Regions from separate parts of the Allobosea sp. OAE752 genome, predicted to be linked through region 3. Evidence: predicted binding sites of a transcription regulator. Region 3 holds the regulator's gene; each other region holds the start of a gene.
The links. Region 3 encodes LexA, which represses DNA repair genes until DNA is damaged. Its sites were predicted from a motif close to TGTTCNNNNTGTGTTCNG; they were not measured.
Positions count from the first base shown of each region.

Region 1: GGC47_RS16530 (ImuA family protein) is a predicted target of LexA. The motif match lies at 5,197-5,214, and genes of this name have one in related genera.
Region 2: ruvC (crossover junction endodeoxyribonuclease RuvC) is a predicted target of LexA. The motif match lies at 3,916-3,933, and genes of this name have one in related genera.

Region 1 is NZ_JBNPXO010000005.1:486,420-494,122, forward strand. It holds gene GGC47_RS16520 (error-prone DNA polymerase) at 1-2,853, opposite strand, end outside; gene GGC47_RS16525 (Y-family DNA polymerase) at 2,850-4,394, opposite strand; gene GGC47_RS16530 (ImuA family protein) at 4,300-5,181, opposite strand; gene GGC47_RS16535 (ABC transporter ATP-binding protein) at 5,451-7,193, opposite strand; gene GGC47_RS16540 (phospholipase D-like domain-containing protein) at 7,351-7,703, shown strand, end outside.
Region 2 is NZ_JBNPXO010000003.1:57,124-64,826, reverse strand. It holds gene GGC47_RS09450 (hypothetical protein) at 46-558, shown strand; gene GGC47_RS09445 (DUF3828 domain-containing protein) at 655-1,200, opposite strand; gene ruvB (Holliday junction branch migration DNA helicase RuvB) at 1,197-2,222, opposite strand; gene GGC47_RS09435 (hypothetical protein) at 2,246-2,743, opposite strand; gene ruvA (Holliday junction branch migration protein RuvA) at 2,740-3,357, opposite strand; gene ruvC (crossover junction endodeoxyribonuclease RuvC) at 3,381-3,896, opposite strand; gene GGC47_RS09420 (TSUP family transporter) at 4,051-4,830, shown strand; gene GGC47_RS09415 (YebC/PmpR family DNA-binding transcriptional regulator) at 4,962-5,708, opposite strand; gene GGC47_RS09410 (methyl-accepting chemotaxis protein) at 5,936-7,339, shown strand; gene GGC47_RS09405 (TIGR00282 family metallophosphoesterase) at 7,407-7,703, opposite strand, start outside.
Region 3 is NZ_JBNPXO010000005.1:175,802-183,504, reverse strand. It holds gene GGC47_RS14950 (ComEC/Rec2 family competence protein) at 1-1,232, shown strand, start outside; gene lexA (transcriptional repressor LexA) at 1,226-1,936, opposite strand; gene GGC47_RS14940 (molybdopterin molybdotransferase MoeA) at 2,021-3,232, opposite strand; gene moaC (cyclic pyranopterin monophosphate synthase MoaC) at 3,234-3,716, opposite strand; gene trpC (indole-3-glycerol phosphate synthase TrpC) at 3,713-4,525, opposite strand; gene trpD (anthranilate phosphoribosyltransferase) at 4,537-5,550, opposite strand; gene GGC47_RS14920 (anthranilate synthase component II) at 5,567-6,184, opposite strand; gene GGC47_RS14915 (aldo/keto reductase) at 6,374-7,408, opposite strand; gene GGC47_RS14910 (helicase HerA domain-containing protein) at 7,648-7,703, opposite strand, start outside.

The DNA of each region.
Region 1 (7,703 bases), 310 kb from region 3:
GGCCTGGAAGAGCGGCAGCGCCGCATCATCCGGCAGGCGACGCACGGCCCAGAGCGCCTCGCGCCGGTCGAGGCCGAGCGAGCGAAAGGCATCGGCATCGGCGAGCAGGCGCATGGCGCGGGCGGGAAGGCCGGCCCGGCGCATCAGTTCCTCGACGTCGCGGTAGGGGCCGCCCGCTTCCCGCGCCTCCGCAATGGCCTTGCCCCATTCATCCTTGAAGCCGTCGATCTGACGGAAGCCCAGACGCAGGGCGAAGGGGTCCCTTTTGCTCTCCTGACCCAGCCAGCCATGGTAAGAGCTCGATTCCGAAACGGCTTCCAAGCTGTTGTCCAAAAAGCTGGAATTGACATCGGCCGGCCGTGGTTCGACGCCGCCGTTCTCCTCCGCCTCCCGCACGATCTGGGCCGGCGCATAGAAGCCCATCGGCTGGGAATTCAGCAGCGCGGCAGCGAAAGCCGCCGGGTAGTGCTTCTTCAGGAAGGAGGAGATGTAGACCAGCTTGGCGAAGGAGGCGGCATGGCTCTCCGGAAAACCGTAGCTGCCGAAGCCCTTGATCTGCTCGAAACAGCGCTGGGCGAAATCGCGCTCATAACCACGCGCGACCATGCGCTCGACCATCATCGTCTCGTAATTGCCGATGGTGCCGGCATTGCGGAAGGTGGCCATCGCCTTGCGCAGGCCGTTGGCTTCGATGTCGGAGAATTTCGCGGCAACCATGGCGAGCCGCATCGCCTGTTCCTGAAAGAGCGGAACGCCTTCGGTCTTTTTCAGAACCTCATAGAGTTCATTTTTGTCTCCATGTTCCGGCGAGGGAGCCGGATAGGTCACCTCCTCGATCTTCGCCCGCCGTTTCAGATAGGGATGCACCATATTGCCCTGGATCGGGCCGGGCCGGACGATCGCGACCTGGATGACGAGATCGTAGAATTTCCGCGGCTTGAGCCGCGGCAGCATGTTCATCTGCGCGCGGCTTTCGACCTGGAAGACGCCCAGCGACTTGCCCTCGCAGAGCATGTCGTAGGTTGCTTTGTCGCCGTCGGTGAAATCGGCGAGCTGATAGGATTTTCCGCCATTGGCTGCGATCAGATCGAAGGTCTTGCGGATGCAGGTCAGCATGCCCAGCGCCAGCACATCGACCTTCATCAATTGCAACGCGTCGATGTCGTCGCGGTCCCATTCGATGAAGGTGCGGTCCGCCATCGCGGCATTGCCGATCGGCACGGTCTCGTCGAGGCGCCCGCGCGACAGCACGAAGCCGCCGACATGCTGCGAGAGATGGCGCGGATAGCCCAAGAGCCGGGTGGCGAAGTCTACGGCTCGGCGGATCGTCGGATTGGTCGGATCGAGCCCGGCCTGACGGACGCGGGCATCGCCGATCTCGCTGCCCCAGCTCCCCCAGTTCGTATCGGCGATGCGGGCGGTGACGTCCTCGGTCAGGCCCAGCACCTTGCCGGCCTCGCGAATGGCGCTGCGCGGCCGGTAATGGATCACGGTCGCGGCGATGCCGGCGCGGTGGCGGCCGTATTTCTCATAAATCCACTGGATCACCTCCTCGCGCCGCTCGTGCTCGAAATCGACGTCGATGTCGGGCGGTTCGCGACGCTCGGTGGAGATGAAGCGCTCGAACAGCACGTCGTTCTCGTCCGGGTCGACAGCGGTGATGCCGAGCACATAACAGACGGCGGAATTGGCGGCCGAGCCGCGACCTTGGCAGAGAATGCCTTTGCTGTCGGCGAACTCGACGATCTGGCGAATCGTCAGGAAATAGCGGGCATATTCGAGCTTCTCGATGAGGGCGAGTTCCTTCGCCAGCAGGCCCTGAACCTTGTCCGAAACGCCGTCGGGATAGCGGATCAGGCAGCAGCGGCGGACCAGTTCCACCAGCCAGTCCTGATCCTTCCAGCCGGGCGGGATCGGCTCGTCGGGGTATTCGTATTTGAGCTGGCCGAGATCGAATTCGATGCGGGAGAACAGGGTTTGCGTCTCGGCGATAGCCTCGGGCGCATCCCTGAAAAGACGGGCCATTTCCTGCGGCAGCTTGAGATGGCGCTCGGCATTGGATTCGAGCAACCGCCCGGCCCGCTCGATGGTGACGCCCTCGCGGATGCAGGTGAGCACGTCCTGCAGATCGCGCTGCGCGATGGAATCGTAGAGCGCGTCATTGCTCGCGATCAGCGGGGTGCGGGTCGCGGCAGCGATGGCCTTGAGCCGCGCGAGGCGGCGGCGATCGTCGCCGCGCCGGTGCATGCTGGCAGCAAGCCAGACCGCGCCGGGCGCGGCCTCGTCGAGCCGGGCGAGCACTTCAGGGAGCCCATCGAGCCTGCGGCCCGGCATCAGGATCAGCAGCAGGTCGCGGGCATCGTTCAGGAGATCGTCGAGGACGAGGTGGCATTCGCCCTTCTTCACGCCGTCCTTGCGATTGCCGTGGCTGAGCAAACGGCAGAGCCGGCCCCAGCCTTCGCGATTGGCCGGGTAGATGACGATGTCGGGCGTGCCGTCGGCGAAGACGAGACGGGTGCCGGTCGCGAGCTTGAAGCGCTCCGCCAGCGCCTTCATCTCCTCGGGCTTGATGGGCAGGTCTGAGAAATCCGGGTTCTCGATCCAGACATATTCGCCGGGGCTGCCGCCTTCGCGGATTTTCTCGGGCGCCGGCAAGCCATCCTCGCGCAACTGCCTCAACGCCGCCCAGGCGCGCACGACGCCCGCCACCGTGTTGCGGTCGGCGATGCCGATGCCGGCATATCCGAGCAGCAGCGCCGTCAGCACCATGTTCGGCCCCGGCGAGGCACCGCGCAGGAAGGAAAAATTTGTCGCCGCAACAGGTTCGGCGAAAGGGCTGACAGACTGATTCATGCGAAGAGCCCGTGCAGGAACCAGCGCGGCGGCGCGCTCTCGGCCTCGTAGAATCCGGTGCGGTAAAGCCAGAAGCGACGCCCTTGCGCATCCTCGACGCGGTAATAATCGCGCATCGGTTCGTCCGAACCGTCGCGCCACCATTCGGGCGCGATCCGCTCCGGGCCTTCGGCGCGAGCGACGTCGTGGATGAGGCGCCGCCAGCGGAAACGGATCGGCGGTCCATCCGGCACTTCCGCGATCGCCTCGACGGGTTGGGGCGGCTCGAAGAGCTGGAGCGGGCGGGCCGGGGGCTCCTGCGGCTCGGGTGCGGGCCAGGCCGCTTCCGGCATGGGCGCAGCGGCCGAGAGCGCCTTTGCCGCGCGGACGGGGTGATGGGTGTCCTGCGCCGCGAAGCGCAGCACCCGGTCGCGACCGAAGCGGGTGACGAGCCGGTCGACGAGATCGGCCACCGCCTCCTCCTCCACCGCGCGGCCGTCGAGGCTGTGCTGCTGCGTGTTGAGCGGCTCGCAGACCGGCACGGCGAGTTTGATGGCATCGAAACCGAAGCCGGGATCGAGCGGGTCGGCCAGGGTCTCGATGCGCTCGCGATAGAGCCGCAACAAAGCCTTGGCGTCGCGCGAGGGCCGGCCGGTCTCGATGACGAGGCGGCGAACCGTGCCGTCGCTGCGGAAGAAGCCGAGCTCGAAGGCGCGCCCGCCTTCACCGCGCGCCTCCAGCACCCGCGCCGCCTCCCCGATCAGCCGGACGACCACTGCCTCGAGGCTCGCCGTATCGGCGAAGGGTTCGGGGAAATGACGCTCGACCACGCAGTCCGGCGGTGGACGCAAGGGGGTGATGCGGCGATCCTCATGGCCGAGGATGCGCCGGAGCTTCACCGCCAGCGCCTCGCCGAAGCGGGCGGAGAGGGTTTCCGAGGGGCGCGCGGCGACATCGGCCAGGGTCTTCAGCCCGGCTCGGGAAAGAGCGATCACGGTCTCGGGCTCCGCCTCCAGCGCGGCGACCGGCAGCAGGCGCAGCACCGCTTCGTCCCGTCCCGGTGGGATGATGCCGCGCGGTCCGAAGCGGGAACAGGCGCGTGCGGCCTCGGGCGTGCCGGCGATGGCGGCTTGCAGGCTCAAGCCCGATCGATCCATCACCTGCCACACGAGATCGAGCATCCCCGCCTCGCCGCCGAAGAGATGGGCGCAGCCGGTGACGTCGAGCGTGAGGCCGTGCGGCTCGTCGCGCGCAACCAGCGGGGTGAAGCGGTCGCAGAAGGTGGCGACCTCATCGAGGAAGGCCCGATCCGCCTGCGGTTCGGCTTCCAGCGCGACGAGATCGGGAATGCGGGCGCGGGCATCGGCCAGCGTCATGGCCCGCGTCAGGCCGAGGCGGACGGCGCGCCGGTCGCAATCGGCGAGGCGCAAGGCGTTGCCCTGCATCTCGACGAGGACATGGGGCTTCTCAGCCGGCGCGCCGAAGGCCGGAATCCGGCCCAGCCGCCGCAGCCTGTCCGTCGCCAGATAGGGAAACCAGAGGGCGAGATAGCGGCGGGACATCGTTCCTGCGGGGGATGAGCCTGTCGGATCGGTCAAAGACGGTTCGGTTCTCGAAAGCGCATCGGTCACGGTTCCACTCCACACGCCACTCACGCTCTGCCGCATCGCCGCGCACGCCGCCGCGATGGCGCAGCAACCTCAAGGCGAAGGCCGGGGCGCCCGGCGCATTCGCCTCCAGCGCCCGCGAGGCCAGCGGCACGACCTGCCAGCGCGTCCGCGCCGCGCTCGGCGCTTCCGCCGCCGCGACGCGCAGGAGCAGGGTCGCCACGCCGGAACCCTCGGCCGCGAGCGCAAGCCGCCGGCTCGCGGTCAGGTCGAAGGCGCGCGGCTCGCCCCAGGGCTCGATCAGCACGGCGCCGAGCGCCGGACAGCGCGCTCCCTCGGCGCCGGCCCGCAACACGCCCAGGGCGTCGCGTGCCCGCACCAGCAGAAGCCGGGCGGGATCGAGGCCGAGTTCGTTCAGCCCCGGCGCATGCAAACGGCCGGTCTCGGCATCAACGAAATCCTGCCGCACCCAGAGGATCGGCCGCGCAGCGTCGTCTCCCGCCTCCCCTTGCGCCGCCCGCAGAGCCAGCCCGAGCGCAAAGCCCGTGGCGGCAGCGAGATCGGCGGTGCCGGCGGCGTAGACTTCATGCAGCGCTGCCCGTTCGAGCCCGCCGGACAGGGCCGCATCGATCTCCGTGGCGCCGAGGCTCACCTTGCCCGCCGCAGCCGGCCCCGATCGCAAGGCCGCCTCGGCGAGGCTGCGGCGCAGATCGGACAAGGCTGGCGAGATGGCGTTCTGCATGGGCGACAAAGCAATTGTTCACTCTTTGTTCTTTTATAGAACGTCGCGCGGTGGAAGGCGAGTCGAGTCTCCCGTTTCGGTAGTGGACCGCTGACAGCGGGTGGCACAGAAAAGTTTTCGGCTTCGTCCCATATCCGCTGTCATCCCGGACGAGCGAAGCGCAGATCCGGGATCCATGCCAGAACCTCACTCGGAAGCGCTCCGGCATGGATCCCGGATCGGCGCCGCTTCGCGGCTTGTCCGGGATAACCATCCGGTTCTTTGGCCAGCTACTCCGCCGCCGTACCCGCCGCCTGCCAGGTCAGCGTCTGCGCCTCGTGCAGCGCCTGGTAAGGCCCGCCGGCGCGGATGAGATCCTCGTGGCGGCCCTGCTCGGCGATGCCGGCCGGCGTCACCACCACGATGCGGTCGGCATGACGGATGGTGGCGAGGCGGTGGGCGATGACCAGCGTCGTGCGCCCCTGCGCCAGCTCGGTCAGCGATTGCTGGATCGCCTTCTCGGTCTCGGTGTCGAGAGCGGAGGTAGCTTCGTCGAGGATCAGGATCGGCGGGTTCTTAAGGAAGATGCGGGCGATGGCGAGGCGCTGCTTCTGGCCGCCGGAGAGCTTGACGCCGCGCTCGCCGATCACAGTGTCCAGCCCCGCCGGAAGATCGGCGATCATTCGGTCGAGCCGCGCCCGGCGGGCGGCCTCGACGATCTCCGCTTCCGAGGCGCCGAGCCGGCCATAGGCGATGTTCTCGCGGATGGTGCCGGCGAAGAGGAAGACATCCTGCTGGACGATGCCGATCTGGCGGCGCAGCGAGGCGAGCGTCAGCTCGCGGAGGTCGAGACGATCGACGGTGATGCGGCCGGCATCGACCTCGTAGAAGCGCGGCAGCAGCGAGAGCAATGTCGTCTTGCCCGCTCCCGAAGGGCCGACGAAGGCAACCGTCTCGCCGGCCCGGATCGCGAGGTCGATATGGGACAGGATCGGCCTGTCCTTGGCATAGCCGAAGCGCACGCCCTCGAAACGGATGGTCCCCTTGAGCGGCGGCGCCTCGACCGCATCGGGCGCATCGGCGATATCGGGCTCGGTCGCGAGCAGTTCCTGGTAGCGGCGGAAGCCGGCTATGCCCTTCGGATAGGTCTCGATCACCGCCGCGATCTTGTCGAGCGGGCGGTAGAAGACGCCGACCAGCAAGAGGAAGCCGACGAAGCCGCCGATGCTGAGGCTGCCCTGCACGACATACCAGGTGCCGGCCAGCATGACCGCGAGCTGGACCAGGCGCATGCCGAGATAGTTCAGCGCCTGGCTCGCCGCCATGATGCGATAGGCTTCGAGCTTGGTCGAGCGATAGCGCTGGTTGTCGCCGGCGAAGAGCGCGCGCTCATGGGCCTCGTTGGCGAAGGCCTGGACCACGCGCATGCCGCCGATATTCTCCTCCAGCCGGGCGTTGAAGGCGCCGACGCGGCCATATTGCGCCTGCCAGTTGGTGGTCATGCGGCCGCCATAGCGGGCGACGATGAAGCCGGCGAGCGGCACGATCAGCGCCGTGATCAGCGCCAGATGGACATGGACCGAGAGCATCAGCAGGAAGGCGCCGACGAAGGTCATCACCGCGATGAACAGATCCTCCGGCCCGTGATGGGCGACCTCGCCGATCTCCTCCAGATCCTTGGTGACGCGGGCGACGAGATGGCCGGTCTTCTGGTCGTCGTAGAAACGGAAGGAGAGCTTCTGCAGATGGTCGAAGGCGCGCCGGCGCATCTCCGTCTCGATATTGATGCCGAGCCGGTGGCCCCAATAGGTCACGATCGCCATCAGCCCGGTGTTGAGCCCATAGATCGCGAGCAGCAGGACGCCCGCGAGCAGGATCAGCGGCCAGTCGCCGCGCGGCAGCAGGAGATCGACGAAGGCCTTCATCGCCATCGGGAAGCCGAGCTCGAGCAGGCCGGACAGCACGGCGCAGCCGAAATCGACCAGGAACAGCGTCCGGTGCGGGCGATAATAGGCGAAGAACTCTCTCAGCATGGCGCGCTCATAGCAGATCGGAGCCGTTTTGCGTCAGCTTCACGGCAACAGCCCCGATATCCCGCGACCGATGCCGGGAGTCCGCCCCGATGCTCCGATGACCCCGTTTCCCAACGGCGCGGTGCCACTTTCCTTCGCCATGCTCTAGCTTCGCCTCATGTGGCAGATTCTCTCGACCTACTGGCCGCACATCCTCGCCGTCATTTCCGTGGTGATGGCGGCCGTGGCCGCCGCGCATGCGGTGATGACCAAGGACGAGGTGCGCGCCGCCATCGGCTGGGCGGGCGTCATCATCCTGTCGCCGATCGTCGGCCCGCTCCTCTATGCCGTCGCCGGCGTCAACCGCATCCGCCGCGCCACGATCCTCTCGCAACGCCCCGGGCCCGGCGCCGCCGCGGATTCCACCCGACGCTTCCATATCAGCCATGACGAGGTCGGCGAGGTCTTCGGCCAGCGCTTCGCGGCGCTGAAGACGCTGGGCGACCGCGTCGCGCGCCATCCGCTGACCAA
Region 2 (7,703 bases), on a different contig from region 3:
GCCGAAGCGGCGTTACCCGTTGCGTGACCCATGGGAGGACAAGTGATGGCGCAATCCAGCAAGGCGACCGCGCGGCTGCTCGACAAGACCGAGCTCGATCTCGTCGCACGCACCCAGCGCGGTGCGATCGGTGCTCTTCCGGACGATGAATTGCGCGATCTCGCCGCCAAGCTGCGCGAGCGCCGCGACAAGGCGCGCGACGGTGCCCGCCGGCAGAAGCGCGAGATGCGCGGCAAGGCCGAGCCCAAAGGCGCGAAGCCGGCGAGCGACAACAGCGGCACCAAGGCCAAGGCCGACGCGCTGACCGCGGCGCTGAAGCGCGTCGGAGCCGAGCGTACGCGCCGGGCCGAGAAGGAAAAGGCTCCGAGCCAGCGCAGCCTCGCCCGCAAGGCGCTGGCACTGAAACAACGCCAGAGCGCGGCGCAACGTCCCGCCAGCCGCACGGCCGGCAAGGGCATGCGGCCGGTCGAAAACCCCAAGGCGGTCAAGTCCGGCGCGCTGAACGATGCCGGCGCCCGCCCGGCGATGATGCGCTCCAAGATCGCGCGTCAGCCGTAGCGGGGTGCCGATTTCCGACGGAGACGTGGCGTCATCCCGGACAAGCTGCGTAGCAGCGCAGATTCGGGATCCGTCGTCATCGAGCCCTGCAGACGCTCAGCGCTTGCAGGGCTTGTTCATGAAGGAGCCGCAGTCATAGGGCTGCGAGAGCTGCTCGCGGATCGAATAGTCCTTGCCTTCGAAGCGGTTGACGATGTCGTCGATGCGCCAGCCGCCGTCCTCCCTGATCATCTGGAATTGGACGGTCACGGGCTTGCCGAAGCTGCGGAAATTGGCCAGCACCGTGGCCTTTCCGGCCGCGACCGGGATCGTGTCGAAGTTCAGCTTCTTGATCTCGCCGTCCTGGCCGTTGAGGAAGGGGTCGGCGCCGATCTGGCCCATATCGCCGCTCTCGTCCTGATAAAGGTCGTCGCGGGCGAAGAGCGCGGCGAGGCTCTTGCTCATCAGCCGGTCGCGATGTGGCGGGCGCCAGGCCGGCGGCCGGGCCTTGCCCTTGGCGGCGAGCATCTTGATCGTGATGGCGTAGCCTTCTTCCACCGGCCCGCGCGGCACGTCGTCACCGGCGCGAGCCGAAACCGCCAGGACGGCGAACAGGCCGGTCAGGGCGAGCGCCAGCGCGACATTCCGAAGGATCTGCCTCACGCCTCGTCCTCGTCGTTTCCAAACAAGCCGAACTGCGCCGTCTCGCGCGAGGGTTCGGGCATGCCGAGATGGCGGAAGGCGTGCGGCGTCAGCAGGCGCCCGCGCGGCGTGCGCTGGATGAAGCCCTGCTGGAGCAGGAAGGGCTCGATGATCTCCTCGATCGCGTCGCGCGGCTCGGAGAGCGAGGCGGCGATGGTCTCGATCCCGACCGGGCCGCCGCCGAAATTGATCGCGACGGTGGTGAGATAGCGCCGGTCCATCTGGTCGAGGCCGATCGCGTCGACGTCGAGCAGGGAGAGCGCCTTGTCGGCGACCTTGCGGGTGACGATCGGGTCGCCGTCGACGATGGCGAAATCGCGCACGCGGCGGAGCAGGCGCCCGGCGATGCGCGGCGTGCCGCGGGAGCGCTTGGCGATCTCGTTGGCGCCATCGTCGGACATCGGCACGCCGAGCACGCGGGCGCCGCGCGAGACGATGCCCTGCAATTCCTCGACCGTGTAGAACTGCAGGCGGATCGGGATGCCGAAGCGGTCGCGCAGCGGCGTGGTCAGCAGGCCGGCGCGGGTGGTGGCGCCGACGAGGGTGAATTTGGGCAGGTCGATCTTGACCGAACGCGCGGCCGGGCCTTCGCCGATGATCAGATCGAGCTGATAGTCCTCCATCGCCGGATAGAGGATTTCCTCGACCGCCGGGTTGAGGCGGTGGATCTCGTCGATGAAGAGCACGTCGCGCTCTTCGAGATTGGTGAGCTGGGCCGCGAGATCGCCGGCCTTGGCGATGACGGGGCCGGAGGTCGAGCGGAAATTGACGCCGAGCTCGCGCGCCACGATCTGCGCCAGCGTCGTCTTGCCGAGACCGGGCGGGCCGACGAAGAGGACATGGTCGAGCGCGTCGCCACGGGTCCTGGCTGCATTGATGAAGACCTGGAGATTGGCGCGCGCCGCTGCCTGGCCGGTGAAATCGGACAGCGAAAGCGGGCGCAGCGAGGTCTCGCTGTCGTCCTCGCGGCGTTCGGCCGTCATCAGCCCGGAGCGCTTGGGTTCGCTCACAGTGCGATCTCCAGCTCGATGGCGTCGTGGATCGGAATGTCCTTGTATCCCGTCTTGATGATGGTCGGCACGACGGAGCGATAGGCGTCGATCGCGTCGAGATAAAGCCCGGACAGCCGAAAGCCGCGCCGCTGATAGAAGACGAGGCCCGGCATGTTGTCGTTGGTCAGCATGGCCTTGAGCCGTTTCGCCCCCGCCGCTCTCGCGGCCGCGATCACCGCATCGAGCATCTGGATGGCGACGCCTTCGCCGGGTCTCAGCGAATGCAGGGCGCAGAGATAGGCCGTCTCGCCCCGGATCGTCCAGCTCGCGAGTGCCGCCGTGCGCCCATTCGGTTCGTAGAGGCCGAGCGCGTCGATCTCGGCCACGTCATAGACGTGGAGGTCGATCATCATGCGGTGCGAGCCCCAGGCCACCATCATGATCTTGAGCAGTTCGCCCTTGTCGGTGACGACGCGCAGTTCGAGATCGTCCGGCTCGCCGGCCGGGCTCACTTCGCCAGCTCCTTCAGGCCGAGCTTGATGAGCTGGGCGGTGCCGGCGCCGTCCCCGGCCTCCTTCGCCGCCGCGGCGATTGCGGCGATGGCCTGGGCCTGCGGGTAGCCGAGATTGGCCAGCGCCGAGACGGCATCGGCCACGGGCTGGGGCAGCTTCCTGTCCTCGAGCGCGCCGGAGAGCTGGGCGAGACTCGGATCGACATGGCCGAAGGCCGGCGCCTTGTCCTTCAGCTCGGCGCAGAGGCGCTGCGCCAGCTTGGGGCCGACGCCCGGTGCGCGGGCGATGGCCGCCTTGTCATTGGTGGCGATGGCGGTGGCGAGGCCGCCGGGGTCGAGCGTCGAGAGGATGGCGAGCGCGACCTTGGCGCCGACCCCCTGCACCACCTGCATCAGCCGGAACCAGTCGCGCTCGACATCGGACATGAAGCCGTAGAGGCGGATCGCATCTTCGCGGACATGGGTCTCGATCGAGAGCACGGCCGCCTCGCCGGGCTTGGGCAGCCGCTGGAGCGTGCGCGAGGAGCATTGCACGACATAGCCGACGCCCTGCACGTCGATGATGACGTGATCCTCGCCATAGGAGTCGATCAGGCCCTTGAGCTTGCCGATCATCGTGTGGATTCCCCGGCCGTCATTCAGCCCGCCGCGCGCATCTGCGCGACCAGGGCCCTCATGCCGCGATGCTGGGCATGGCAGATCGCGACGGCCAGCGCATCCGCGGCGTCGGCGGAGCTGGTCTCGGCCTTGGGCAGCAGCACGCGGATCATCGCCTGGACTTGCTTCTTGTCGGCATGGCCGACGCCGACCACGGTCTTCTTGACGAGATTGGCGGCATATTCCGCCACGCTCAGCCCTGCCAGCGATGGCACCACCAGCGCGATGCCGCGGGCCTGTCCGAGCTTCAGCGCCGATTGCGGGTCGCGGTTGACGAAGGTCTCCTCCACCGCCGCCTCATGCGGCTTGTGGGCGGCGATCACCTTGCCGATGCCTTCGTGAAGCTGCCGCAGCCGGTCGCCGAGCGGCAGCGCGCCATCGCTCTCGATACAGCCGCAGGCGACGAAGGAGAGCTTGCTGCCCTCCGATATGACGATCCCCCAGCCGGTCTTCCGGAGGCCGGGATCGATGCCGAGGATGCGAATCGGAGGTGCCATGGTGCCTCAAACTAGCGGGTGTTTCGGATTTGTCCCATGCGATGCGCCGGCATGGATGAATTCTCCTCATCGGACGCATCAGAAAGGACGATTTCCTTTTCCGGCCGGGCAAGGACATGGTGCAGTTCGTTTCCCTCCTCGCATTTCTCCCGTGATGTCCGGCCTGCAAAACCTGTTCTTTCCGGCTCTCGCCGGCGGCGGCGTCGCCGTTCTCCTCGCCGCTACATTGCTCGGGGGGCTGGTACGCGGCTTCACCGGCTTCGGCTTCGCGATGGTGTTCATGCCGCTCGCCTCGGTGGTGTTGGGGCCGGTCGCGGCGCTGGGGCTGATCTGGTTCATCGACCTGCCCGTGGCCCTGCCGGTCGCTGCCCGGAGCGCGAGACAAGCCGAATGGCGGGAGATCGTGCCGCTGCTCGTGACCGCGACGCTCGCCTTGCCGGCCGGCGTCTGGCTGCTCACCTGGCTCGATCGCGAAACGATGCGCTGGGTGCTGGCGCTGCTGGTGCTGGCGGCCGTCGGGCTGATGGCCTCGGGCTGGCGCTATCACGGGCGGCCGACCGTCTCGCTCTCGCTCGGCGTCGGCGCGCTCTCCGGCTTGTGCAACGGCATGGCCTCGATCGGCGGGATGCCGCTCGCCGTGTTCTGGCTCGGCGCGCAGCGCAATGACCGCCACAAGACGCGTGCCAACCTGCAGACCTTTTTCGGGATCTCGACCTTCATCAGCGGCGCGGTGCTGTGGTGGAAGGGCATCCTCACCCTGCAGGCGCTGCTGACGGCGGTGCCGCTTTTCGCCGTCTACGCGATCGGCTTCTGGGGCGGCGTGCATGGCTTCCGCCTCGCCTCGGAGGCGAGCTTCCGGCGCGGCGCCTATCTGGTGATCTTCCTCAGCGCCCTGATCAGCCTGCCGCTCTGGGATGCGATGATCGGACGCTGAAGGACGTCATGCTCGGGCTCGCCCCGAGCATCTCATCGAAAGGGAGGCTCTAGAGCCTCCTTCGGCCCGGGATTCTCGGGTCTGCGCTCCGCTTCGCCCGAGAATGACGCCGTGAAGCGAGCCGGCTCCCCTCAGGCGCTGAGCTTGGCCATGATGTCGTCGGCGATCTCGAAATTGGCGAAGACGTTCTGGACGTCGTCGTCATTGTCGAGCGCTTCCATCAATCGCATCATCGAGGCGGCCTTCTCCTCGTCGAGCGGGGCCGAAGTCGTCGGCCGCCAGACGGGCTTCGCCGAAGCCGGCGCGCCGAGCGCGGCTTCGAGGGCCTTCGAGACCTCGTTCAGGGCGTCGAAGGCGCAGAGGATGGTGTGGCCGTTCTCGTCCGAGATCACGTCGTCGGCGCCGGCCTCGATCGCGGCTTCCATCACGGTGTCGGCGTCGCCGGCCTCCGGCGGATAGCTGATCTCGCCGACGCGGTTGAACATGAAGGAGACGGAGTTGCTTTCGCCGAGCGCGCCGCCCGACTTGGTGAAGTAGGAGCGCACGGCGGAAGCCGTGCGGTTGCGGTTGTCGGTCAGCGCCTCGACGATGACGGCGGCGCCGCCCGGGCCGTAGCCCTCATAGCGGACCTCGTCATAGTTATCGCCCTCGCCGCCGGCCGCCTTGTTGATGGCGCGCTGGATGTTGTCCTTGGGCATGTTCTCGGCCCGGGCGGCGAGCACGGCCATGCGCAGGCGCGGGTTCATGTTGGGATCCGGCATGCCCATCTTGGCGGCGACGGTGATTTCGCGGGCCAGTTTCGAGAACAGCTTGGAACGCACCGCGTCCTGCTTGCCCTTGCGGTGCATGATGTTCTTGAACTGTGAATGGCCGGCCATGGGCTTCCGTTGCCTTCTGCGATTGATCCGTAACGCGCCTGGTCCGGGCGGCGTTCCAGCCCAGCGATCCAGCAAAGCGGCCTTATAGGCGGCGGATTTGCCCGCAGGCAAGCGGGATGCGGCCCTGTCCGAGCCTCCCATTAGATGAATCTTTACCGTGCAAGCGCAGCATTCAGGGCAGTACCGACCCGCGCCCCGCTACCGCTCCCGCCATCCCGAGTGACACCTTGACCACCAAAACGATCGCCGGGCAGGAGCACCGTTTTCGCGCCTTCCAGATCTCGGAGCGCGACCTGGCGCTGCTGGCGGCGCTGGCGGGTTTCGCGCGCGCACGCCTGCCCTCGCTATTGCCGCAACTGCACGAACAGTTCGCGCCCTGGCCTGAGATCGCCAAGGCGCTGAGCCAGCCGCAGGTTCACGAGCGACGGCTGGCACACTGGATCCGGTTGGCCTCGGGCGATTTCGGCGAAGGGTTCACGGAGTCGGCCCGTAGCCTGGCGACGGCTTTCCACGAGCATGGTGTCCCGATCTATGCGGTCGTCATCTGCCACGGCATCGTGGTCAACGCCCTGATCGCCGAACTCGGGCTCGACCAGCGCAGATTGACGAGCCTGAGCGGGCGCTGGCGCCGCGCGCGCCTCGATACCGGGATCGCCACGCGTGCGGCCCTGTCCAAGGCCGCCCAGTTCGACCTCGAACTCCTCCTCGAGACCTATGCGCTGGTCGAGCAGGACCGCCGTGACGCCACGCGCCGGCAGATCGAAGCCTTCGAGGGCACGGTCCGCGACGTCGTGAGCGCCGTCGGCTCGGGCGCGGTGAAGGTCGAGAGCCTGGCCGCTACCATGGAGGCCGTCGTCGGCGAGACCAGCGCGCAGGCTTTCATGGCCGTGCGGACCGCGGACGACGCGTCGAGCAATGTCAGCAATGTCGCGGCGGCCACGAACGAGCTGTCGATCTCGCTCGACCATGTCGCGGCGGAGGTCGTCCGCGCCTCGGAACTGGCCCATGAGGCCGATGCGGCCGCGCAGCAGACGGATGCGATCGTCCAGAGCCTGTCGCGCTCGGCCAACACGATCGGCTCGGTCGTCGAGCTGATCCAGATGATCGCGAGCCAGACCAATCTGCTCGCCCTCAACGCCACGATCGAGGCGGCGCGCGCCGGCGAGGCCGGGCGCGGCTTCGCCGTCGTCGCGACGGAGGTGAAGCAGTTGTCGGCCCGGACGGCGCAGGCGACAGGCGAGATCGCCGCGCAGGTGCCGGCGATGCAGGCGGCGACGCGCGAGGCGGTCGCGGCGCTCGAACGCATCGTCGCTTTCGTCAGCCAGGTCAGCGGGATCGCCTCGGTCGTCGCCGCCAGCATCGACGAGCAGCGGGCTGCGACGCAGGAGATCGCCCGCAGCGCGCATCAGGCCGCGGTGGGCACGGAGGCGAATGCCGATGCGATCGGCAAGCTGAGCACGCGGGCGCAGGAGGCGGGCAATGCCGTCTCCGAGGTGCTGGGTGTCGCCGGCGCGCTCTCCCGGCACGCGGCCGGCATGAGCGAGGCCTTCGAGACCTTGATCCGGCAGTCCCGCGCCGTCGCTTCCGACCGGAAAGCGGAGCCGGCTTTCCGGAATCATAGGTTGCAATGACAAGCAGATAGATCGCCGCTCATGGGTCCGCTGGGACGCGCGGCGATCTAACCGAGCGGGCCTTGGCTCAGGCGGCCCAGCCGGGCAGGGCCTCGCTCAGATGCGGGCCGATGCGGACCGCCCAAGTGGCTTTGGCCAGCCCGGTCGCGTCGTCGATCTCGACGGCGATGCCCGAGAGCGTGCCTTCGCCGGTGGCCGGCTCCAGTCGCGCGCCGGGCACCTTCTGCAGGAAGCGGCGCACCGGTTCGTCCTTCTGCATGCCGAGCACGGAATCATAATCGCCGCACATGCCGGCATCGGATTGATAGGCGGTTCCGGCCGGCAGGATGCGCGTGTCCGAGGTCGGCGCATGGGTATGCGTGCC
Region 3 (7,703 bases):
CCTATTGCATCTTCTCCGGCAGCGACGTCGCGACGGAACGTTCGCTCATCATGACGCTGGTCATGCTCGGCGCGATCCTCGTCGACCGGGCGGCGCTCAGCATGCGCAATCTCGCGCTCGCCGCGATCATCGTGCTGCTGCGCGAGCCCGAGGCCCTGCTCGGACCGAGCTTCCAGATGTCCTTCGGTGCGGTCGCGGCGCTGGTCGCTTTCGCCGAGCGCTGGGAGAAGCGCGACCGGTCTAAGCCGCCGACGGCCTTGCCCTGGCCCTTGGGCACGCTCTGGACGGCCTCGCTCGGCATCGTGGTGACGACGCTCCTCGCCACGGCCGCGACGGCGCCCTTCGGCGCCTATCATTTCCAGACTTTCAATCCCTTCGGCCTGCTCGGCAATGCGATGGCGCTGCCCTTCGTCTCGCTCTTCGTGATGCCGGCGGCGGTGTTCGGCGTGCTGGCCTACCCCTTCGGTCTGGACTGGCCGGCCTGGGCGCTGATGGGGCTCGCTTCCGACATCGTGCTGAAAGTCGCGCATTGGGTCGCCACCATCGACCATTCGACCATGACGGTGGTGGCCTTCGGCCCGGCCGTGCTGCTCTCCTTTGCCGCCTCGCTGCTCTGGATCACGCTCTGGACCACGGGGCTGCGCTGGCTGGCGGCGCTGCCGCTCATCCTCGGCGTCGCCTTCGCCGCGAGGCCGGAGCGGCCCGAGATCCTGATCGAGCGTGACGGCTCCGGCATCGCCGTGCGCGGCAGCGACGGCCGCCTCGCCATCGCCGGCCGGCCGAGCCGCTTCGTCCTGCAGCAATGGCTCGCTTCCGATGGCGACAGCCGCGCGCCGGACGACGCGACCCTGCGTGCCGGTATCGCCTGCGACGCCAATGCCTGCATCGTCCGAACCGCCGACGGGCGCAGCATCTCCTATGCCCGGGATCGGATCGCCATCATCGAGGATTGCCGCCGCGCCGATCTCGTCGTCACCAACATTCCCTGGAGCGCGCCTTGCGAAGCCAGGCTCGTCGATCGGATGGCGCTGTCGCGGGACGGCGCGACCTCGCTCTACCGCGCCGCCTTCGGCTGGCGCAGCCATTCCTCGGAAAACGCCGTCGCAGACCGGCCCTGGAGCCGCCGCAAGCCTTCCGAATCCGCAGCTCGGCCCAGCGCGCCGGCCCCCGCTGCGACACGGGCCTCTGCTGCTCCGGAGGTCGCGTCGGACGAGACCGAGTTCGCTCAGTAGCGGCGCAGCAGGTTGACCAGCCGGCCCTGGATCTTGACGCGGTCGGGGCCCAGGACGCGTGTCTCATAGGCCGGATTGGCCGCTTCGAGCGCGATCGAGGAGCCACGCCGGCGCAGACGCTTCAGCGTCGCCTCTTCCTCGTCGATCAGCGCGACGATGATGTCGCCGGTGTTTGCCGTGTCCTGCTTGCGGATGATGACGGTGTCGCCGTCGAGGATGCCGGCCTCGACCATCGAATCGCCGCGTACCTCCAGCGCATAATGCTCGCCCGAACCCAGCATGTCGGGCGGCAGCGAAACCGTATGGCTGCGGCTCTGGATCGCCGAGATCGGCGTGCCGGCGGCGATGCGGCCCATCACGGGAATCGCGACCGGGGAGCGTGCATCGTCATCGGCCGGGGCAGGGCGCGGCTTGGCGAGAGAGGGCTGCGAGCCGAGGCCGCCCTGCACGACGGCTGGGTTGAAGCGGCGCGGCTGCGGGCCAGCGAGCCCGTCCGGCATCTTGATGACTTCGAGGGCCCGCGCCCGATTGGGCAGGCGGCGGATGAAGCCGCGCTCCTCAAGCGCCATGATCAGCCGGTGGATGCCCGATTTGGAGCGCAGGTCGAGCGCATCCTTCATCTCGTCGAAGGAGGGGGGCACGCCGCTTTCGCGCAAGCGTTCCTGGATGAAGCGCAGGAGTTCGTGTTGCTTGCGTGTCAGCATGATCCCCGCCGGTGCCCCCGCGATACAGATTCGAAACAAAGCCAGAACACTATAACTGTTCGCCTTGTGTTCCGCAAGCGACTGCTACCGCAGCGGCAGAATGCGGCAGATATCGCCTTTGTGAGCCGGCTCTGCATGCGCCGGTCGGATCGTCAGGGCCTTGGCGCGCGCCAGGGTGCCCAGCATCGAGGAATCCTGCCTGTCGAAGGGCGTCGCCACCCAACCGGCCGGCGTCAGGGCAAGATCGGAGCGAAGATAGTCCTCGCGCTCATCATTAGCCGGCATATCTTTTCCGAGAATCGCCAGAATACTGCGGTCGCGATCGGGGTCGTCCATACCCAGCAGCGCCTCGATCAGCGGCAGCAGGAAGAGATGGCCGCAGACGATCGACGAGACCGGATTGCCGGGCAGCCCGAGCACCACCATGCGGCCAAGCCGGCCGGTCATCATCGGCTTGCCCGGTCGCATCGCGATCTTCCAGAAGCCGAGGCTCATGCCGGCCCGCTTCAGCGCCTCCTGCACGAGGTCGTGCTCGCCGACCGAGGCGCCGCCGAGGGTGATCAGCACGTCGGCCTCCGCGGCACGGGCGGCGGCGATCCGCGCCGCGAGGTCGTCGTGATCGTCGCGGGCGATACCGAGGTCGAGCGCCTCGCCGCCGGCCTTTTCCACCAGCGCCATCAGCGAGAAGGAGTTCGAGGCGACGATCTGGTCCGGCCCGGTCGGCTCGCCCGGCGCCACCAATTCGTCGCCGGTGGCGAGGATGGCGACGCGCGGCTTGCAGCGTACCGGCAATTGCGGATGCCCCATCGCGGCGGCGAGCCCGAGCGCGGCGCTGTCGAGCATGCGCCCGGCCGTCAGCGGCACGTCGCCGTCACGGAAATCGAGCCCGGCCACCCTGACGAACTGGCCCTTATGGGCCGGCACGCGCACCGTGATGGTTTCGCTGCCGACGCCATCGGCATTCTCCTGCATGAGGACGCTGTCGGCGCCCTCCGGCATCGGCGCGCCGGTGAAGATCCGCACAGCCTCGCCCGGACGGACGTCGCCATCGAAACGCCGCCCCGCCGCGGATTCGCCGATGACGCGGAGTTGCTTGCCGGCTTCCATGTCGGCGGCGCGGACGGCATAGCCGTCCATGGCGGAGTTGGCGAAAGGCGGCTGGGTGCGCAGCGCCTTCACATCGGCCGCGAGCACGCGCCAGGCGCAGCGCGCCAGGGGCTGCATCTCGCTGCCCGTCGGCCCCGGAACGCTGTCGAGCAGGGCCTTGAGCGCGACGGGAACCGGGGTGAGAGCCATGTCAGAGCGCCTTGGCGTCGTAATCGCCGGATTGTCCGCCGGATTTGTGCAGCAGGCGGATGCCTTCGATCCGCATCGCCCGGTCGACGGCCTTGACCATGTCGTAGACGGTCAGGCAGGCGACGGAGACGGCGGTCAGCGCCTCCATCTCGACGCCGGTCTGGCCCTTCATCTTGACCTCGGCGCGGACGCGCACGCCGGGCAGGGCCTCGTCCAGTTCGAGATCGACAGCGATCTTGCTCAGCAGCAGCGGGTGGCAGAGCGGGATCAGTTCATGGGTGCGCTTGGCCGCCATGATGCCGGCGAGCCGGGCTGTGCCGAGCACATCGCCTTTCTTGGCGTTGCCGTCGCGCACGATCGCGATGGTTTCAGGCGCCATCACGACGCAGCCTTCGGCGATGGCGATGCGCCCGGTCTCGGCCTTGTCGCCGACATCGACCATATGCGCGGCGCCTTGCGCGTCGAGATGGCTGAGCCGGCTCACGCCGCGTTCTCGCGCGCCTTGCCGGTGAGCAGCAGCGCAGTCGCGGCCGCGACATCGGCCTGCCGCATCAGGCTTTCGCCGACGAGGAAGGTTTCGACGCCGACCTTGCCGAGACGCCGGATGTCGGCGTGGGTGAAGATGCCGCTCTCGCTGATGACGATGCGGTCGGACGGCACGCGCGGCGCCAGCCGCTCGGTCACGGCGAGATCGACGTTGAAGCTGCGCAGGTCGCGGTTGTTGATGCCGAGCAGCCGGCTTTCGAGCTTGAGCGCCCGGTCGAGCTCGGCATCGTCATGGATCTCGACGAGGGCATCCATGCCGAGCTCGCGCGCCGTGTCGTTGAGCACCCGGGCGGTGGCGTCGTCGACGCCGGCCATGATGATCAGGATGCAATCGGCGCCCCAGGCGCGGGCCTCGAAGACCTGATAGGGGTCGTAGAGAAAATCCTTGCGCAGCCCCGGCAGGCCGCAGGCCTCGCGCGCTTGCGTCAGGAATTCCGGCTGGCCCTGGAAGGAGGGCGCGTCGGTCAGCACCGAGATGCAGGCCGCGCCGCCCGCCGCATAGGCGCGTGCCAGCGCCGGCGGATCGAAATCGGCGCGGATCAGCCCCTTGGACGGGCTCGCCTTCTTGATCTCGGCGATGAGCGCCGGCGTCCCGGCTGCAACCTTGGCGGCGAGAGCGTCGGCAAAGCCACGCGGCATGCCGGCGCCGCGCGCGCGGCGCTCGATCTCCGCTTGTGGGATCGCAGCCTTGGCGGCGGCGATCTCCTGGCGCTTATAGGCTTCGATCTTCGCGAGGATGTCGGTCATGGCCAGCCTCCTCAGCCGTTCGAGACGGCGATGAGCTTCGCGAGCGTCGCCTTGGCCTTGCCGGAATCGAGCGCGGCCGTGGCCTGGGCGAAGCCGTCCTTCAGATCCCCCGCCTTGCCGGCGATGAGCAGTCCCGCCGCCGCATTGAAGGCCGCGATGTCGCGGAAGGCGGTCTTCTCGCCGCCAAGCACGGCATTGAGGGCTGCGGCGTTCTGCTCGGGCGTGCCGCCGCGCAGATCCTCGGGCTTGGCGAGGGCGAGACCGATATCGGCCGGGCTGATAGAGAAGCTCTCGATCTTGCCGTTCTCCAGCGAAACGACGCGGGTCGGACCGGTGGTGGTGATCTCGTCGAGCCCATCCGAGCCGTGCACGGCCCAGACGCGGGTCGAGCCGAGCGTGGCCAGCACCTTGACCATCGGTTCCAGCCAGGTCTCGGAGAAGGCCCCGACGAGCTGGCGCTTGACGCCGGCCGGGTTGGAGAGCGGGCCGAGCAGGTTGAAGATCGTGCGCGTGCCGAGCTCGGTGCGCACCGGCGCGACATGGCGCATCGAGGCGTGATGCGTCGGCGCGAACATGAAGCCGACGCCGGCCTCGCGGATGCAGCGTTCCGTGCCGGCCGGGTCGAGCCCGACCTTGACGCCGAGCGCGGTCAGCACGTCCGCCGCGCCCGAACGTGACGACGCCGCGCGGTTGCCGTGCTTGGCGACAGGCACGCCGCAAGCGGCGGTGATGATCGAGGCCAGCGTCGAGACATTGTAGGAGCCCGACGAATCGCCGCCGGTGCCGACGATGTCGATGGCATCGGCCGGGGCCTTCACCGGCATCATCTTGCCGCGCATGGCGCCGACGGCGCCGGCGATCTCGTCGATCGTCTCGCCGCGCACGCGCAGCGCCATCAGGAAGGCGGCGGATTGCGCGTTCGTCACTTCGCCTGAAAGAATCGTGTCGAAGGCGTCGCGCGCCTCCTCTCGCGAGAGGCTCGCACCGGTGGCGACCTTGGCGATGAAGGGTTTGAAATCGTCCATGGAAACTCTGCGGAAATCAGGCGGATGGGGACAGGGCGGCAGCTTCGTGCTCGCTGCGCCATCGCTGGGCGAGATCGAGGAAGTTCCGCAGGATCGTGGCGCCATGCTCGGAGGCGATGCTCTCCGGATGGAACTGGACGCCGTGGATCGGCAATTCGCGATGCGACAGCGCCATGATCAGCCCGTCATCGGTCTCCGCCTCGATGTCGAAGACCGCGGGGCAGGTTGCCCGGTCGACGACCAGCGAGTGATAGCGCGTCGCCTGCAGCGGGCCGTTGATGCCACGGAACAGGCCGCGCGACCGGTGCTTGATCGCTGAGACCTTGCCGTGCATGGGTAGGGCTGCCCGCACGACATCGCCGCCGAAAGCCTGTCCCATCGCCTGCAGGCCCAGGCAGACGCCGAAGATCGGCTTCACGCCGGCGCCCTCGCGCACGAGATCGAGGCAGATGCCGGCTTCGTTGGGCGTGCAGGGGCCAGGCGAGAGCACGATCGCGTCGTGCTCGCCATTGAGCGCCTCTTCGACCGTGAGCGCGTCGTTACGCCAGACATCGACCTCGGCGCCCAGCCCACCGATCAGGTGGACCAGGTTCCAGGTGAAGCTGTCGTAGTTGTCGATCAACAGAACGCGCATGGCCGGACCTGTGAATGCGGCTTGAGGTCATGCACGTTCGGGGGCGGGGTGGTCAAGTTTTGCGCGGGGCGCGGACGAGGTTCCAAGTCGGCGGGCAAGCTTCCGAGCCCTCATCCTGAGGAGCCATTCCCTTGGGAATGGCGTCTCGCGGCGCTCATCAGGATGAGGGCTCGGCTTTTTGAAGTCAGCTCAGACCGCAGGCGGGTTGAGGCGCGCGAAACCTTCCTGTCGACGATAGGGGGAATAGGGATAGGGCGCAGGGCGCTCGCTGACGGCGTCCAGCCTCGCGACCTGCTCCGGCGTCAGGTTCCAGCCCACGGCGCCGAGATTGTCGCGCAATTGCTGCTCGTTGCGGGCGCCGATGATGACCGAGGACACGGTCGGCCGTTGCAGCAGCCAGTTGAGCGCGATCTGCGGCACGCTCTTGCCGGTTTCCTGCGCGATCGCGTCGAGCACGTCGACGATGGCATAGAGTTGCTCGTCCTCGACTTGCGGCCCGAATGCGGCGGTCTCATGCAGGCGGCTCGAAGCGGGCAGGGGCTGGCCGCGGCGGATCTTGCCGGTGAGTCGGCCCCAGCCGAGCGGGCTCCAGACCAGGGCGCCGACGCCCTGGTCGAGGCCGAGCGGCATCAATTCCCATTCATAGTCGCGCCCGACGAGCGAGTAGTAGACCTGATGCGCGACATAGCGCGGCCAGCCATGACGCTCGGCCGCAGCGAGCGATTTCATCACGTGCCAGCCGGAGAAATTGGAGACGCCGACATAGCGCAGCTTGCCGGCCCGGACGAGTTCGTCGAGCGTCGAGAGGACCTCCTCGACCGGCGTGCCGGCATCGAAGGCATGCAATTGCAGCAGGTCGATGTAATCGGTGCCGAGGCGGCGCAGCGCATCCTCGGTCGCCTTGATCAGCCGGCTGCGCGAGGAGCCGGAATCGTTCGGGCCGTCACCCATCGGCAGCGTGGTCTTGGTCGAGATCAGCACCTTGTCGCGCCGGCCCTTGATGGCCTCGCCGAGCACCTCTTCGGAGGCACCGTTCGAGTAGACATCCGCGGTGTCGAACAGGTTGAGCCCGGCTTCGAGGCAGATATCGACGAGGCGGCGCGCTTCCTGGGCATCGGTATTGCCCCAGGCGCTGAAGAGCGGCCCCTGTCCGCCGAAGGTGCCCGCACCGAAGCTGAGGGCGGGAACCTTCAGTCCCGAATGGCCCAAACGCCGATAGTCCATGGTCAGAATCTCCTGTGAGGCGCAAACATGGAGGCGCCGTGCCGGCGCGATTAGCCCGTCCAGGGGAACATCATTCGTGAGTTGAAGTCATCGATCCCGCACCACGCGGCGGACATCGGAGCGCGGGTCATCCCGGACGCAGCGAAGCGGAGATCCGGGATCCATCGTCGAGCTGGACGCCTTACGATGGATCCCGGGTCAAGCCCGGGATGACCTGGAGGTTTTGTAGAAAAGGTGGTTCAGCCGCGCGCGCTGCGCGGCATGCCGGCGGTGCGCGGCTGCGCCAGTCCCGGCG